DNA from 3 places in the Enterobacter sp. AC1 genome. Region 2 is predicted to be linked to each of the others. Evidence: predicted binding sites of a transcription regulator. Region 2 holds the regulator's gene; each other region holds the start of a gene.
What was found. The regulator LexA, encoded in region 2, represses DNA repair genes until DNA is damaged. The targets are predictions, from matches to a motif close to TNCTGTATGTACATACAGNA.
Positions count from the first base shown of each region.

Region 1: the regulator LexA is predicted to act here: its motif matches at 1,007-1,026, upstream of M2433_RS09350 (DinI-like family protein).
Region 3: the regulator LexA is predicted to act here: its motif matches at 1,175-1,194, upstream of metR (HTH-type transcriptional regulator MetR).

Region 1 covers NZ_JBNDIZ010000002.1:936,381-938,649, reverse strand. The annotation lists gene M2433_RS09360 (hypothetical protein) at 1-123, opposite strand, end outside; gene M2433_RS09355 (hypothetical protein) at 132-383, opposite strand; gene M2433_RS09350 (DinI-like family protein) at 755-988, opposite strand; gene M2433_RS09345 (AlbA family DNA-binding domain-containing protein) at 1,364-2,269, shown strand, end outside.
Region 2 covers NZ_JBNDIZ010000010.1:69,175-71,443, forward strand. The annotation lists gene dinF (MATE family efflux transporter DinF) at 1-699, opposite strand, end outside; gene lexA (transcriptional repressor LexA) at 763-1,371, opposite strand; gene M2433_RS21405 (diacylglycerol kinase) at 1,480-1,848, opposite strand; gene plsB (glycerol-3-phosphate 1-O-acyltransferase PlsB) at 2,003-2,269, shown strand, end outside.
Region 3 covers NZ_JBNDIZ010000013.1:58,376-60,644, forward strand. The annotation lists gene M2433_RS23135 (carboxylate/amino acid/amine transporter) at 1-302, shown strand, start outside; gene metR (HTH-type transcriptional regulator MetR) at 190-1,143, opposite strand; gene metE (5-methyltetrahydropteroyltriglutamate--homocysteine S-methyltransferase) at 1,259-2,269, shown strand, end outside.

The DNA.
Region 1 (2,269 bases), on a different contig from region 2:
GACCTCCATTCGAGTAATGTCAGATTGCAAAAATAATGACAAATCTTCATTACGATGCTCAATTACTTCTATAGGCACAGTATAAGAAATATCAATAAATTCATCACATATCTTTTCTTTCATGACACACCTTAACTTTCAATAAATTTAGTTAGGTTTTTTACTATCTGTTGGGCATGACCTTTAGTTAACGCTATAGAATAAAAGCAGTATTTCCCACTCCCATCATTATGATGATCCAGTAAATCCATGAAACAAATATCTGATGCAATCCCAAATCTCATGCCTAAAGGCATAACAGGAGGATTGTTTCTAGGAGCTTCATTATTTTCATTTACATTTGTATTTGTATTTGCATTTATGTTTACGTTTGTATCAGACATTTATGCACTCCGTTGTATAATCTAAGGGCTTACTCTTCTAAGTGAGTATATCACTTTACTGGGTAATGCAATACACGTTAAGGTGCTTATTAGGTTTTTTGTTCCACGACGGGGGGTATCCGATATCCTAAATTTTTGAGAATCTGCGTAAAGAGTGTCGGTGTTCCCACTATCTCATCATCCTGTAACGGCATGAATGACACCTCATCCCCGCGTCTGTACATGAGTGCACGACCACTATCAGGAAATGAGTGCAGTCGCGCAACGATAACCCCATCGTTGCACCTGATGACCGCATAGCCCTTGTTTGGTAATTCTTCTTTTTGTTCCACCAATCTCCCCTCCAAACTGGAAAATTTCTGCATGCTGTATCAATAAAACCAGTCGTCTGCACTTTCCCAGGTCTGCTGGAGGATTTCCTCAATCTTCTTCTTAACCTCCTTCTTGCCACCGTAAACACTTAAGCCATCCGAGCCTGCACGACGTATGACCAGACTGCACACATCAAAGTGATTCTGGAGTCGTTTTAATAATTCTGTTTCCAGCACCGGGAGAGCGCCCTTAGGAAGTTCTTTAGTATGATCAATGGTTACTTCAACTTTCATAAATTCCTCCGCCCCTGCAGCTGTATATCCATACAGTACACCGCTATATGTGTTTGATCAACGCTTTAACCGCACGAAATGCGAATACAAAGCTCAACTGTTGAAAAAAAGACTCTATAAGCGACCTTTGAAAAATCCGATAACTTATTGATTTTAGCAAACTCAGTATTGAGAGCGAGCAACAAGTTCAGCGCTTAGCAACTTGAAAATTAGAACGGTCGCATCAGTTGTAGGTCCACTTTTCGCCAATTACATCTGTGCTAATAACAGTTTGCGTGGCTCAACGTAGAGCAGATCAACGCTGTTCTTCATACCTAACACTCGTACGGCGATTTATTTATAATGTGTTTATAAAACCAAAGCATGGGAACAAAAATGCACAATTTATTAAGTATGCTGCGCTATAAGAGCGAGGGAACTGATATTGACTTCAAATCTGCCCAGTACCGCTTTACCAATGGCTCTGAGAACGATAAATCAGAACTACTTAAAGATATTCTCGCTATAGCTAACTCCTGGCGTGATGGCACTGGATATATCCTGTTGGGGTTCAAAGATCAGCGTCCCAATCCTGCGGAGGTAGTTGGAATCCATGAAACTATTGATGACTCTCGAATCCAGCAGTTCGTGAACAGCAAGGTGAAGCCGAAGCTTACATTCAGCTATGAGGAACATCTGTATGAAGGCAAGACCATCGGCATCATTTCAATCCCAAAACAGAAACGCCCATTTTATCTCACGAGTCCTTACGGAAAACTCAAAAGCAATGTTGTTTATGTCCGAAGAGGAAGCAGCACTGATGAAGCCGAACCTGTCGAAACCATCGCGATGGGGCATGAAGACAATGGTCGTGCAGAGATGAAAATCGAGCTATCCCTGCGGACACCTGATAATGACACTCTTCCCCTCAACTTTACCCACACTTACCTTCATTTCACTGAGGAATTTCCAGACTACGAAAGGCCCTCAAAATCATTAGGGCCTTTTGACATGCCCGATATTTCAAGCATTTACATGGACAACAGGGATTTCTTCCGCGAATACGCAGAGTACATGCGAATAAATAAAGCGCTTACTGTGCTTAGACTAGTACTTCTCAATCGGTCTGGCGTGCAGTTGTCCAACGCCAAAATTGAACTAACTATTGAGACAACAGATTCCCATGTGCAGGTAATCCCAGAAAGTGATTTGCCTGAAAAGCCAAACCCTACCAGGAACATACTAAACAGCGGGACCTTTAAAGGCGGTCCATTGTTTAACAGAGATAACAGTCTAGAGATA
Region 2 (2,269 bases):
CTTCCGGATATTCCCGCGCCAGGCAGTTTTAAGCAGCGTAAGGGAGATCCCGCGCATCGCCAGAACGCGCCAGACCATCCACAAACCAATAATAAAGGTTCCGTATTCTGCAATCGCGGTTGCCAGTGCCGCACCCTGCACGTTCATATGCAGACCCATCACCAGCCAGACGTCCAGCACAATGTTGAGAAGGTTACCCACCACCAGCAAAATCACCGGTGCACGGGCGTACTGTACGCCCAGGAGCCACCCCAGCAGAACCAGGTTAGCCAGCGAGGCGGGCGCGCTGAGCCAGCGGATTTCAAGGAAACGTCGCGCCTGCTCCAGTACCGCTTCGCTGCCGCCAACGATATTGAGCGCAAGCTCAATCAGGGGAGCGCGCAGTAAAACGATTAGCGCCCCTGCGCCAAGCGCAAGTATCAGCGGCTGCACCAGCGCGCGAGCCAGACGCAGCGGATCTTTTGCGCCATAAGCCTGTGCGGTCAGTCCGGTGGTACTCATGCGCAAAAAGAGCAGCAGCATAAACAGGAAGCTGGTAGCCGTCGCGCCAATCGCCACGCCGCCAAGATAAACAGGCGAATCAAGATGACCAATAACGGCAGTATCGACCAGACCCAGCAAGGGCACGGTGATATTGGAGAAAATCATCGGCAGAGCAAGACGCCACAATGCCTTATCGGATGCCGTCAGCAGTGACATGAAAAATACCGGGAGCAGGAAATGAATCAGGCTACAGCGGAGCCGTAGCCTGCCAGGAGGAGATTAAAGCCATTCACCGTTGCGAATAACCCCAACCGCCAATCCTTCGATAGAGAAGTTATGTTCACGGAGATCCACCACAATCGGGGAGAACTCGTTGTTTTCAGGCAGAAGCTGGACGGTATTACCCTGCTTTTTAAGGCGCTTAACGGTCACTTCGTCATCAATGCGTGCGACCACGACCTGGCCGTTGCGCACATCCTGCGTTTTGTGAACCGCAAGCAGATCGCCGTCAAGAATACCGATGTCTTTCATCGACATACCGCTTACGCGCAGCAGGAAATCAGCGCTCGGTTTGAACATGGCTGGATCGACCTGATAGTGGCCTTCAATATGCTGCTGTGCCAGTAAAGGCTCACCAGCAGCAACGCGCCCCACCAGCGGAATGCCCGTCTCTTCTTCCACCAGCAGGCGGATACCACGTGACGCGCCCGAAACAATCTCAATCACGCCCTTACGTGCCAGGGCTTTCAGGTGTTCTTCGGCAGCATTCGGCGAACGGAAGCCCAGACGCTGCGCGATTTCCGCACGCGTGGGTGGCATACCCGTCTGGCCGATATGATCCCGGATGAGATCAAACACCTCTTGCTGCCTGGTCGTTAACGCTTTCATTCCGCCCCCTGGGTGTATATACAGTTATGCTGTGAGTATATACAGTCAAAGGCGATTTTGGAACCAAAAACTGCACAAAAAACCAGGGACTTAATTATTCCTCGAGGCTCATCGGAAATGTGACCAAAGCAGCGTGACCCAGGTGATAACGGCAGTAATAATTGACAGCAACACGGCAGCAGAGCCCATGTCTTTTGCCCGGCCAGAGAGTTCGTGGAAATCAGATCCGATACGGTCAACAACAGCTTCAATAGCGCTATTAAGAATTTCCACTATCATCACCAGAAGCACGGAGCCGATCAGAAGAACGCGTGTTATTGCATCAACATCAAGGAAACAGGCGATAATCACCGCGATGATAGCGGCGACGCCCTCCTGTCGAAAAGCGGCTTCATTGATCCACGCGGCGCGGAAACCTTTCCAGGAATAGCCGGCGGCTTTGATGATTCGAGTTAACCCAGTGGTATTATTGGCCATTAAAAGAACCTTTTATTGGAAATAGCGTCAGTAACTATAGCTGTAGCGCGTTTCGCTGCCGCTTGAAGTATGACGGGTAACAACAGAAATTTTGCGCGCTTTCTGTTATCCTTGCGCCGCAATTGCATTATTAACCAGAGGCTTTACATCGTTTATGTCCGGCTGGCCACGAATTTACTACAAATTACTTAATTTACCATTAAGCATCCTGGTAAAAAGCAAGTCTATCCCAGCGGAACCCGCGCTGGAATTGGGGCTCGATACGTCGCGTCCTATTATGTACGTTTTGCCTTATAACTCGAAGGCAGACTTACTGACGCTTCGCGCCCAGTGTCTGGCGCATGACCTACCTGACCCGCTTGAACCGCTGGAAGTTGACGGCACCCTGCTGCCGCGTTACGTGTTCATTCACGGTGGACCT
Region 3 (2,269 bases), on a different contig from region 2:
CCACCGTGCAGTGGAGCGTTCTGGTCTGGCTGGGCGTGGTGGCTTCCGGGCTGGGATACTTCATGTGGAACTACGGCGCTACGCAGGTAGACGCCGGTACGCTGGGGATCATGAACAACGTGCATGTCCCGGCAGGGCTGCTGGTCAACCTCGCCATCTGGCAGCAACAGCCGCACTGGCCGAGCTTCATTATTGGGGGAACGGTGATCCTGGCTTCGCTGTGGGTCCATCGACGCTGGGTCGCTCCGCGCTCCGCACAAACGGAAGATGGTCGCACGCGTGGTTCCGCGCTGAGCGAATAAACGCCTCTGTAATCGGCTGACGCTGCTCGCCATCGCGCACGGCGGCGTACAGCCTGCTCCACAGTCCTTCACCCAGGGTTTTGGTGACCACCAGACCCTGGCGTTCAAAACTTTCCACCACCCAATGCGGCAGCGCTGCGATACCCATTCTGGCCGCCACCATCTGAATCAACAGCAGGGTATTATCCACGCTTTTCAGCTGCGGGCTAATGCCTGCGGGCTGCAGGAAGTGACGCCAGATATCCAGACGACTGCGCTGAACCGGGTAAATCAGCAGCGTTTCTGTCGCCAGATCTTCCGGCGTGATGCGCGTTTTAGCCGCCAGGGGATGATCCGGCGCCAGCACCAGGCGCACTTCATAATCAAACATCGGCGAATAGTGCAGGCCGCTGCGCGGCAGTATGTCGGAGGTCATGACCAGATCCAGCTCGCCCTGCTGCAGCGAGGGCTGCGGGTCGAACGTCACGCCGGATTTAAAGTCCATCTCCACCTGCGGCCACTTCTGGCGGAAGTTCTCAAGCGCGGGGGTCAGCCACTGAATACAGCTGTGGCATTCAATGGCGATACGCAGTTTGGTCTGCTGCGGTTCGTTACACGCCTGCAGCGCGCTGGCGATCTGCGGCAGCACCTGATTCGCCAGCTGCAGCAGGATCTCGCCCTGAGGCGTAAAGCGCAGCGGCTGGCTCTTACGCACAAAAAGACGAAATCCAAGGCGCTGTTCCAGATCGCTGAACTGGTGAGAAAGGGCGGACTGGGTCTGGTGCAGCGTGGCCGCCGCCGCCGCGAGCGAGCCGCAGTTCCGCAACGCTTGTAGCGTTTTCAGGTGTTTTATCTCGATCATGAAAGTCCTTCACTTCGCCATGAACATTTTGCGCTTGAGGAATATACAGTACCTGCCAATTATAGATGTGTAAACATCTGGACGTCTAAATAACGAATTTCACAAGGGGCATACCATGACAATCCGCAATCACACTCTCGGTTTTCCTCGCGTTGGCCTGCGTCGCGAGCTGAAAAAAGCGCAAGAAAGCTACTGGGCGGGTAACGCCACCCGTGAAGAACTGCTGGCGGTAGGACGCGAACTGCGCGCCCGTCACTGGGATCAGCAAAAACAGGCGGGTATTGACCTGCTGCCGGTGGGCGATTTCGCCTGGTACGACCATGTTCTGACGACCAGCCTGCTGCTTGGCAACGTGCCGGCTCGTCATCAGAACAAAGATGGATCGGTAGATATCGATACCCTGTTCCGCATCGGCCGTGGCCGTGCGCCAACGGGTGAGCCTGCGGCAGCGGCGGAAATGACCAAGTGGTTTAACACCAACTATCACTATATGGTGCCGGAGTTCGTAAAAGGCCAGCAGTTCAGGCTAACCTGGACGCAGCTTCTGGATGAGGTGGACGAAGCGCTGGCGCTGGGCCACCAGGTGAAACCGGTGCTGCTCGGGCCGGTAACGTACCTGTGGCTGGGTAAAGTGAAGGGCGAGCAGTTTGACCGCCTCAGCCTGCTGAAAGATATTCTGCCGGTCTACAAACAGGTGCTGATTGAGCTGGGCAAACGCGGCATTCAGTGGGTGCAAATCGACGAACCCGCGCTGGTGCTCGAACTGCCGCAGGAGTGGCTCGATGCCTTCAATCCGGCGTATGACGCGCTGACCGGTCAGGTAAAACTCCTGCTGACCACCTATTTTGAAGGCGTGACGCCGAACCAGAAGACCATTACCGCGCTGCCGGTTCAGGGCCTGCACATTGACCTCGTACACGGTAAAGATGACGTGACGGAACTGCACAAGCGCCTGCCAGCGGACTGGCTGCTCTCCGCTGGCCTGATCAACGGCCGTAACGTCTGGCGCGCCGATCTCACCGAGAAATATGCCCAGATTAAGGACATTGTCGGCAAACGTGAGCTTTGGGTAGCATCTTCCTGTTCGCTGCTGCACAGCCCGATCGATCTGAGCGTGGAAACGCGT